One region of the Streptomyces sp. NPDC060184 genome, then DNA from elsewhere that is predicted to be linked to it. Evidence: riboswitches for the same ligand, from Rfam matches in the RefSeq annotation. Region 1 holds a riboswitch; the other holds the start of a gene.
What was found. Region 1 has a riboswitch for cobalamin ahead of ACFWEE_RS17060 (ABC transporter substrate-binding protein). Riboswitches for the same ligand answer to the same signal wherever they lie in the genome.
Positions count from the first base shown of each region.

Region 2: another riboswitch for cobalamin. It lies ahead of ACFWEE_RS24060 (ribonucleoside-diphosphate reductase subunit alpha); the one in region 1 lies ahead of ACFWEE_RS17060 (ABC transporter substrate-binding protein).

Region 1 covers NZ_JBHWYX010000022.1:108,276-111,930, reverse strand. Annotated here, with positions in the region: gene ACFWEE_RS17065 (FecCD family ABC transporter permease) at 1-588, opposite strand, end outside; gene ACFWEE_RS17060 (ABC transporter substrate-binding protein) at 585-1,796, opposite strand; cobalamin riboswitch at 1,867-2,056, opposite strand; gene ACFWEE_RS17055 (beta-ketoacyl-[acyl-carrier-protein] synthase family protein) at 2,178-3,401, opposite strand; gene ACFWEE_RS17050 (acyl carrier protein) at 3,398-3,655, opposite strand, start outside.
Region 2 covers NZ_JBHWYX010000038.1:70,477-74,131, forward strand. Annotated here, with positions in the region: gene ACFWEE_RS24060 (ribonucleoside-diphosphate reductase subunit alpha) at 1-1,069, opposite strand, end outside; cobalamin riboswitch at 1,211-1,350, opposite strand; gene ACFWEE_RS24065 (TetR/AcrR family transcriptional regulator) at 1,493-2,086, shown strand; gene ACFWEE_RS24070 (alpha/beta fold hydrolase) at 2,083-2,940, shown strand; gene ACFWEE_RS24075 (GNAT family N-acetyltransferase) at 2,964-3,473, opposite strand; gene ACFWEE_RS24080 (hypothetical protein) at 3,529-3,655, opposite strand, start outside.

The sequences.
Region 1 (3,655 bases):
GAGCAGGAGGACGAGCCCGAACGAGACGAGCGCGCCGACGAACGCGCCCGCCGAGAGGGAGACGGCTCCCCCGCCGACGCCCAGCACCACGACGACGACCGCGCCGGTGGACGCCCCCGAGGAGACGCCGAGGACGAAGGGGTCGGCGAGCGGGTTGCGGAGCAGCGACTGCATGACGGTCCCGCACACCGCGAGCCCGGCGCCGCAGACGGCCGCGAGCAGGGTGCGCGGCATCCTGAGGTCCCAGACGATGCCGTCCCGGATCGGGCTCAGCTCCGTATCGCCGAGGCCCAGGTGGGCGGCGACCACCGACCACACGTCGGCGACGGAGATCCGGGCCGGGCCGATGGTGACGGCCACCGCGACGGAGGCCAGGAGCAGCACCGTTCCGCCGCCCCACAGGAGCGGTTCGGGCACGGCCCGCAGGCCGGTGCGCCGCCCGTACGGTGCGGGACGGGTGCTCGCGGACGGCTCCGGTGGGGTGGATGCGTCGGCCGACTTCCGGCGGGTACCGGTGTCGGCCGGCTCCGGACGGGTGCCGGCCGGCGCCACGGTGCGGGCACCCGCCGGGTCCTGGTCGGCCGTCATCCGGCGAGGCCGAACTCGCGCAGCCCCGCCGCGACGCGCTCGATGCCCTCCACCGTGCGGATGGTGGGGTTCATGGCCTGGCCGCTGAGCAGCACGTACCGCTTGTTCCGTACGGCGTCCATGTTCCTGGTCACCGGGTTGGACTCCAAAAACTCGATCTTCTTCTCGGCGCTCTCGGCCGTCTGCGACTTGCGGGTGAGGTCGCCGATGACGAGGACGTCCGGATCGCGGTCGGCGATGGTCTCCCAGTTGATCTGGGGCCATTCCTCGTGGGTGTCGTCGAAGACGTTCTTGGCGCCGAGCTCGGTGGTGATGATGCCGGGCGCCCCGCAGCAGCCCGCCAGGTACGGGGCCTCGGAGTTGGCGAACCAGTACATCAGGGTGGTGCCCGAGGCGTCGACGCCGTCCGTCGCCTCCGTCACCCGGGCCCGCAGCCCGGCGATGACCTTCTCGCCCCGCCCCGGCACGCCGAACACCCGGGCCAGGTCGCGTATCTCGCCGTAGACGCTGTCCAGGGTGAGGGCGGTGGAGCGGGCGCCGTCGCCGTCGCCGCTGTTGTCCTTGCCGGTGCAGTCGGCGGGCGAGACGTACGTGGGGACGCCCAGGTCCTCGAACTGCTCGCGGGGCGCGACCCCGCCCTTGCCGAGGGTGGACTCGAACGAGGCGCTGACGAAGTCGGGTTCCCGCTCCAGCACCTTCTCCGAGGAGGGGGCGTTGTCGGAGAGCCTCGGGACCTTCGCGTTGGCCTTCTCCAGGCCCTTCATCACGGGGTCGGTCCAGGTGGCGGTGGCCGCGAGCCGGTCGGCGAGGCCGAGGGCGAGCAGGATCTCCGTCGATCCCTGGTTGAGGGAGACCGCGTGGTGCGGAGCGGAGGCGACGGTGACGGTGCGTCCGCAGTTGTGGAGCGTCACCGGGTATCCGTCACCGGCCTTACCTGCGGCGGCCGGTGCGTCGTCGGCGGCGCCGCCGCAGGCGGTCAGCAGCAGGAGCCCCACCGTCAGCAGGGCGGCGGGGCGGGCGGACCGGGCCGCGGGCGTGCTCCGGAAGGAGCGCCGTCCGCCCGGACCGCGGGTCGGACGGTGTCCGGTGCTCGCGCTCGCGAGGTGGAGGACCGCTGCGGTACGGGCTGTAGCGGGTCCGTCCGGACGACGCGGCGCGCGTACGTGCCGGGCGTCGCGGGAGGGGCGGGACTGTCGGAACACGGCCATGGACGGCACGGGGTACCTCGGCGTCTCTGGGCCCATGCGCGGGGCCCGTTGTACGGAAGACCGCGGCCCGTACGGACCGCAGGGCGCCAGCAGGTCTTCGGACTCGGGTTCGTGCGGACGGGACGCCTTCCCGGGACACCCGTGGGTCTCCCAGTGGCCGTGGCCCCGCCCGTCCCCCTCACCGCTGCGCGTCAGTTCCGGACTCTCACCGGATTCCCTGACCCCATGTGTGGAGTGCGACTGGCACTGGGAAGCTATCACGCCCTTCCGCACGGGCCGGATGCCCGTTCGATGCCGTACGACCGCCGCCGAGGAGGCCGGGTACGGCAGCGGGCGCCGCCGGAGACCGTCCGGCGACGCCCGCTGTCCGGGGCCCTGTGATCAGGGCAGCCGCAGCGCGATCACGGCGTTGTGGCCGCCGAACCCGAAGGAGTGGCTGACGGCCCGGCGGACGGCGACGGGCCGGGGCGCCTTGGTGACGCAGTCGATGTCGAACCCGGGCGCGGGGGCGTCCAGGTTGGCGATCGGCGGGACGAGCTGGTGCTGGAGGGTCAGCACGGTGAGCGCGGCCTCGATGGCGCCCGCTGCCCCCATGCAGTGGCCGAGCACGCCCTTGGGTGCGGTGACCGGCGGCCGGTGCGGGTAGGCACGGGCGATGAGAGCGGCCTCGGTGGCGTCGTTGAGCGGGGTCGCGGTGCCGTGCGCGTTGACGTGGTCGACCTGCTCGGCGCGCCAGTCGGCGTCCCGCAGGGCGGCGTCGACGGCCGCCCTGGCCACCTTGCCGGAGGGGTGCGGGCTGGTGGGGTGGTGGGCGTCGGTGGTGGCCCCCGTGCCCGCGATCAACGCCCTGGGTACGGCCCCCCTGGCCAGGGCGTCGTCAGCCCGTTCCAGCACCATGATGGCAGCCCCTTCGCCCATGACGAGGCCCGCCCGGTCCTCGGCGAACGGGCGGCAGAGCCGCGACGGGTCGCCGTCCGGCAGGGCCGCCGCCCCGGACCTGGCCAGGCCGGTCATCGCCACCGGGAAGACGATCGACTCGGTCGCCCCGGCGACGGCGATGTCGCACTGGCCGCTCATCAGCATGTCCCGCGCGACCGACAGGGCGGTGACCCCGGACGAACAGGCCGTGCACGGAGCGAGGCTGGGGCCGGTCGCCCCGAGCTGGATCGCGATCTCCGCGGCGGGCATGTTGGGGATGGTGAGCAGGATGCCCGCGGGCGAGGAGGCCTCGGCCCCCAGCCGGTCGAGCACCACGGCCTGTTCGGAGAGGGCCGCCGACCCGCCGCTGCTGGTGCCGACCACGACCGAGACCCGGGAGCCGTCCCAGCCGCCGGGGTCCAGACCGGCGTCGGCCACGGCCTCCCGGGCGGCGAGCACGGCGAACTTGACGTACTTGCCCATCCGGTAGGCGGTCCGGCCGCCGACGGCGTCGTCCAGGTCGATGCCGGTGACCGTGCAGGCGAAGTCGACCGCGCACCCGTCCAGTTCGGGGACCGTACGGGCCGAGGACACCCCGGCGAGCACGCCCTCCCAGGTGGAGGCCGCGTCGTTGCCCGCCGGGGTGATCATGCCCAGTCCGGTGACGGCGATCTCGGGCCTCTTCATCGGGTGTTGCTCACCGGCTCCGCGCGGCGGGAGGCGGTGCGGATGAACTCCGAGATGTCCGCGAGGGTGGCGTCCCGGTGGAGGGTGTCGACGGGGGTGTGGATGCCGAGGGTTTCCTTGATGATGACGGCGAACTCCGCCACCGCGAGCGAGTCCATCTCCAGGCTGTCCATCGTGGACTCCGGGTGAATCTCGGCCGCGGGCACCTTGAACGTATCGGTCAGCACGCCGACGATCTTCGGATGAATGACCTT
Region 2 (3,655 bases), on a different contig from region 1:
CGGCGTCGACCCGGCGCATGAACTCGTCGGGGATCCAGTGCGCCAGGTTCAGGTTGTGCGTACGCCGCTGGTCCTCACCGGTGTTGTCGCGCAGCTCCAGGAACTCCTCGATGTCCGCGTGCCAGGTCTCCAGGTACACCGCGGCGGCACCCTTGCGCCGCCCGCCCTGGTTGACGGCCGCGACGGAGGCGTCCAGCGTCTTCATGAACGGCACGATGCCGTTGGAGAGCCCGTTGGTGCCCCGGATCAGCGAACCGCGCGAGCGGATGCGCGAGAACGACAGACCGATGCCGCCCGCGTGCTTCGAGAGCCGCGCCACCTCGTGGTAGCGGCCGTAGATCGAGTCCAGCTCGTCCAGCGGGGAGTCCAGCAGATAGCAGGAGGACATCTGCGGGTGGCGGGTGCCCGAGTTGAAGAGCGTGGGGGAGGAGGGCAGGTAGTCCAGCCGGCTCATCAGCCCGTAGAGCGCCGCGACCTCGTCCACCGCCCGCGCCGAGTCGTCCTCGGCGAGCCCGGCCGCGACCCGCAGCATGAAGTGCTGCGGGACCTCCACCACCCGGCGGGTGAGCGGGTGGCGCAGCAGGTAGCGGCTGTAGAGGGTGCGCAGGCCGAAGTAGCCGAACCGGTCGTCGGCGCCGTCCGCGAGCGCCCCCGCGACCAGTGCGTCGAGCCGTTCGGCGTGCAGCGCCACGAACGCGGCCGTACGGTCCGCGATCAGGCCCTCGCGGTGGCCGACGGCGACCGACGCGGAGAACGACACCGCGCCCTCACCGGCCGCCTCGGCGGCGATGGTGCGGGTGAGCAGCCGGGCCGCGAGCCGCGAGTAGGCGGGGTCCTCCGCGATCAGACCGGCCGCCGACTCGGTGGCCAGGGTCAGCAGTTCCGCCTCGTCGGCGTGCGCGCTGCGGCCCCGCAGCGCGGCGGCGGCGACCCTCCCCGGGTCGGTGTCCGGCAGGTCCGCGGTGAGGGCGGTCAGGGTGCGCAGCAGCGCGGCCCCGGGGCCGTCGACGGGCTCGGTCGCTGCGGTGGCTGCGGGCACGGACGCCGGATCGGCGGGCGCGATGGTCACGGTGGTGCTCTCCCTCGCTCGGCTCTGGACCGGCGGGGGGAGGTGAGGGCCGCGGGGCGCGCCACCTGGAGACGGGCAGCACCGCACACGGCGTCCACCGGCCCATCCGCGAGGCCCGGACGTACGGGCGTCCGGTTCGGGTGAGCCGGACGCGCTGTCGGCAGGTAGCCGGACTCGAAGGTGCGCCAAACGCGCGGTTCATACCGTTGCGGGACAGTTCCGGATTCGCACCGGATTCCCCTGCGACGACAGCGAGACGAGCATACATGTGGTGGCCGGGCAGCGAGAACGCCCCACATGTTGTGGCGGTGCGGGGTGGTGTTCCCGTACGGGAGCGGGCGCGGCGCCCGCGGGGACAGGGGAAAACCCGTTTCTTCCTAGGAGCCCTAGCCTTAAACTAGGACCCCTAGGAAGGGTGGACGCATGGCGAAGGCCGGACTCACGGCGGAACGGGTGACCCTCGCGGGGGCCGAACTCGCGGACGAGGCCGGGTTCGACCGGCTGACGATGGCGCAGGTGGCGCGGAGGCTGGGCGTCAGGGACGCGAGCCTCTACGCGCACGTGCGCGGCCTGGAGGACCTGCGGGGCCGCATCGCGCTGCTGGCGGCCGACGAGAAGACCGTCCGCATCGCCGAGGCGACCTCCGGCCGCGCGGGGAAGGACGCGCTGACGGCGTTCGCCGACGCCTGGCGGGCGTACGCCCACCGGCATCCCGGCCGCTACGCCGCGACGCAGGCCGCCGTCCGGATCGACCCCGAACTGGCCGCCCGGGCCGCCGGGCCCCGCCGCGCGGTGGAGCTCACCTACGGCGTCCTGCGCGCCTACGGACTGGCCGAGCCCGATCTGACCGACGCGGTACGCCTGTTGCGCAGCACGCTCCACGGCTTCGTCGTCCTCGAAGCCACGGGCGGATTCGCGCACCGGCGCTCACCGCAGCAGTCCTGGGAGCGCGCCCTCGACGCCCTGCACGCCCTCCTGGAGCACTGGCCCGCATCCCGAGAAGGAGAACCCTCATGACCGGTCCCGTCCCCGGCACCCTGCGCGTCCCCGGCGCGTCGCTGCACTACGAAGTACGCGGCAGGGGCCCCCTCCTGCTGCTGGTGCCCGGAGGGACGGGCGGGGCCGCCTCCTTCGACGGCATCGCGGACGAACTGGCCGCCGAGTACACCGTCGTGGCCCACGACCCGCGGGGCATCGGCCGCAGCACGCTCGACGACCCCGCTGCCGAACAGCGGGTGGCCGAGCACGCCGACGACGCCCTGCGGCTGCTGGAACTGCTCTCTCCGGGCGAGCCGGCCCGCGTGGCCGGTGTCAGCTCGGGCGCGATCGCCGCCCTGCACCTGCTCACCGCCCACCCCGGCCGGGTGGAACGCGTGGTGGCGCACGAGCCGCCGGTGGTGGAGGTGCTTCCCGACGCGGCCGAGCACCGCGCCTTCCTGGCACGGGTGTCGGAGACCTTCCGCACCCGGGGACTGATGCCCGCGATGGCCGTGTTCGCGGCCGGTCTGTCGAAGGACGGGAGGGCCGACGGCGCGGACACCGCGGCCGGGGAGCGGGAGGTCCGGGCCGAGCCTTTGCCCCCGACCGGGGCGAGGGCCGAGCGGACGATGGCCGGCCTGCCGTTCTTCGTCGGCCGTGTCGTGCCCGCCTTCATGTCCTACGCCCCCGACGTCCACCGGCTGGCAGCGGTGGCGGACCGGCTCGTGCTCGCCTGCGGCGAGGACGCCCGCGGCGAGCTGCCCCACCGTTCCGCCGCCGCCCTGGCCGAGCGCATCGGCCAGGAGCCCCTGTACTTCCCCGGCGGGCACCTCGGCCCGGTCACGCACCCGGCCGGGTTCGCCGCGGCTCTGCGGAAAGCGCTCCGCGCCTGAGGCCGGGCGGGGGCCGGGGCCTCTCAGGCGCCGCCCAGGTCCAGCCGGTAGGTGAGCAGCGTCAGCTCCGGCACCGGCCGCCAGTCGCGTTCCGGGGTGCGTACGAAGCCGAGCCGGTGGTAGATCCGGTGTGCCCCGGCCATGGCGGGCTGGGTCGACAGGGCGAGCCCGGTGACCCCGGCGGTGGCGCGGGCCCGCGCCGCGCACGCCCGTACGAGCGCCTCTCCGGCTCCCCGGCCGCGCCCCGCCCTGCCCACCGCCAGCATGCGGAACTCCGCCTCGTCCGGCGCCGCGACGTCGCACATGGGGCTGCCGGGCGGGGCGTAGGTCACCCCGCCGAGCACGGTGCCGGTGTCGTCCACGGCGACCAGCACCTCCGCCACGGCGGCCCGGCCGGGCACGTCCCGGAGCCTGGCGAGATAGGGGTCGTCGTCGCCCTGGCCCAACAGGCCGTCACCGAGGTACGCCTGGGCCGTGATCTCGCCGAGGAGCGCGTACTCCCCGGGCTCGGCCCTTCTGATCGTCAGGTCCATGACCGTCATTCTGCGCCTCGCGCGCCGGGGCGGACGGCCCGGCCCCGGGAACGGCTCAACCGCTCGCGCCCACCCCGTTCTCCGGGGCTCCGTCGCCCTCCGGCGGGAGGTCGCCGCGCTGGATCGGCTGCGAGCCGGGAGCCCGGCCGAGGGGCGGGAGGATCCTGTCGAGTTCGGCGTCG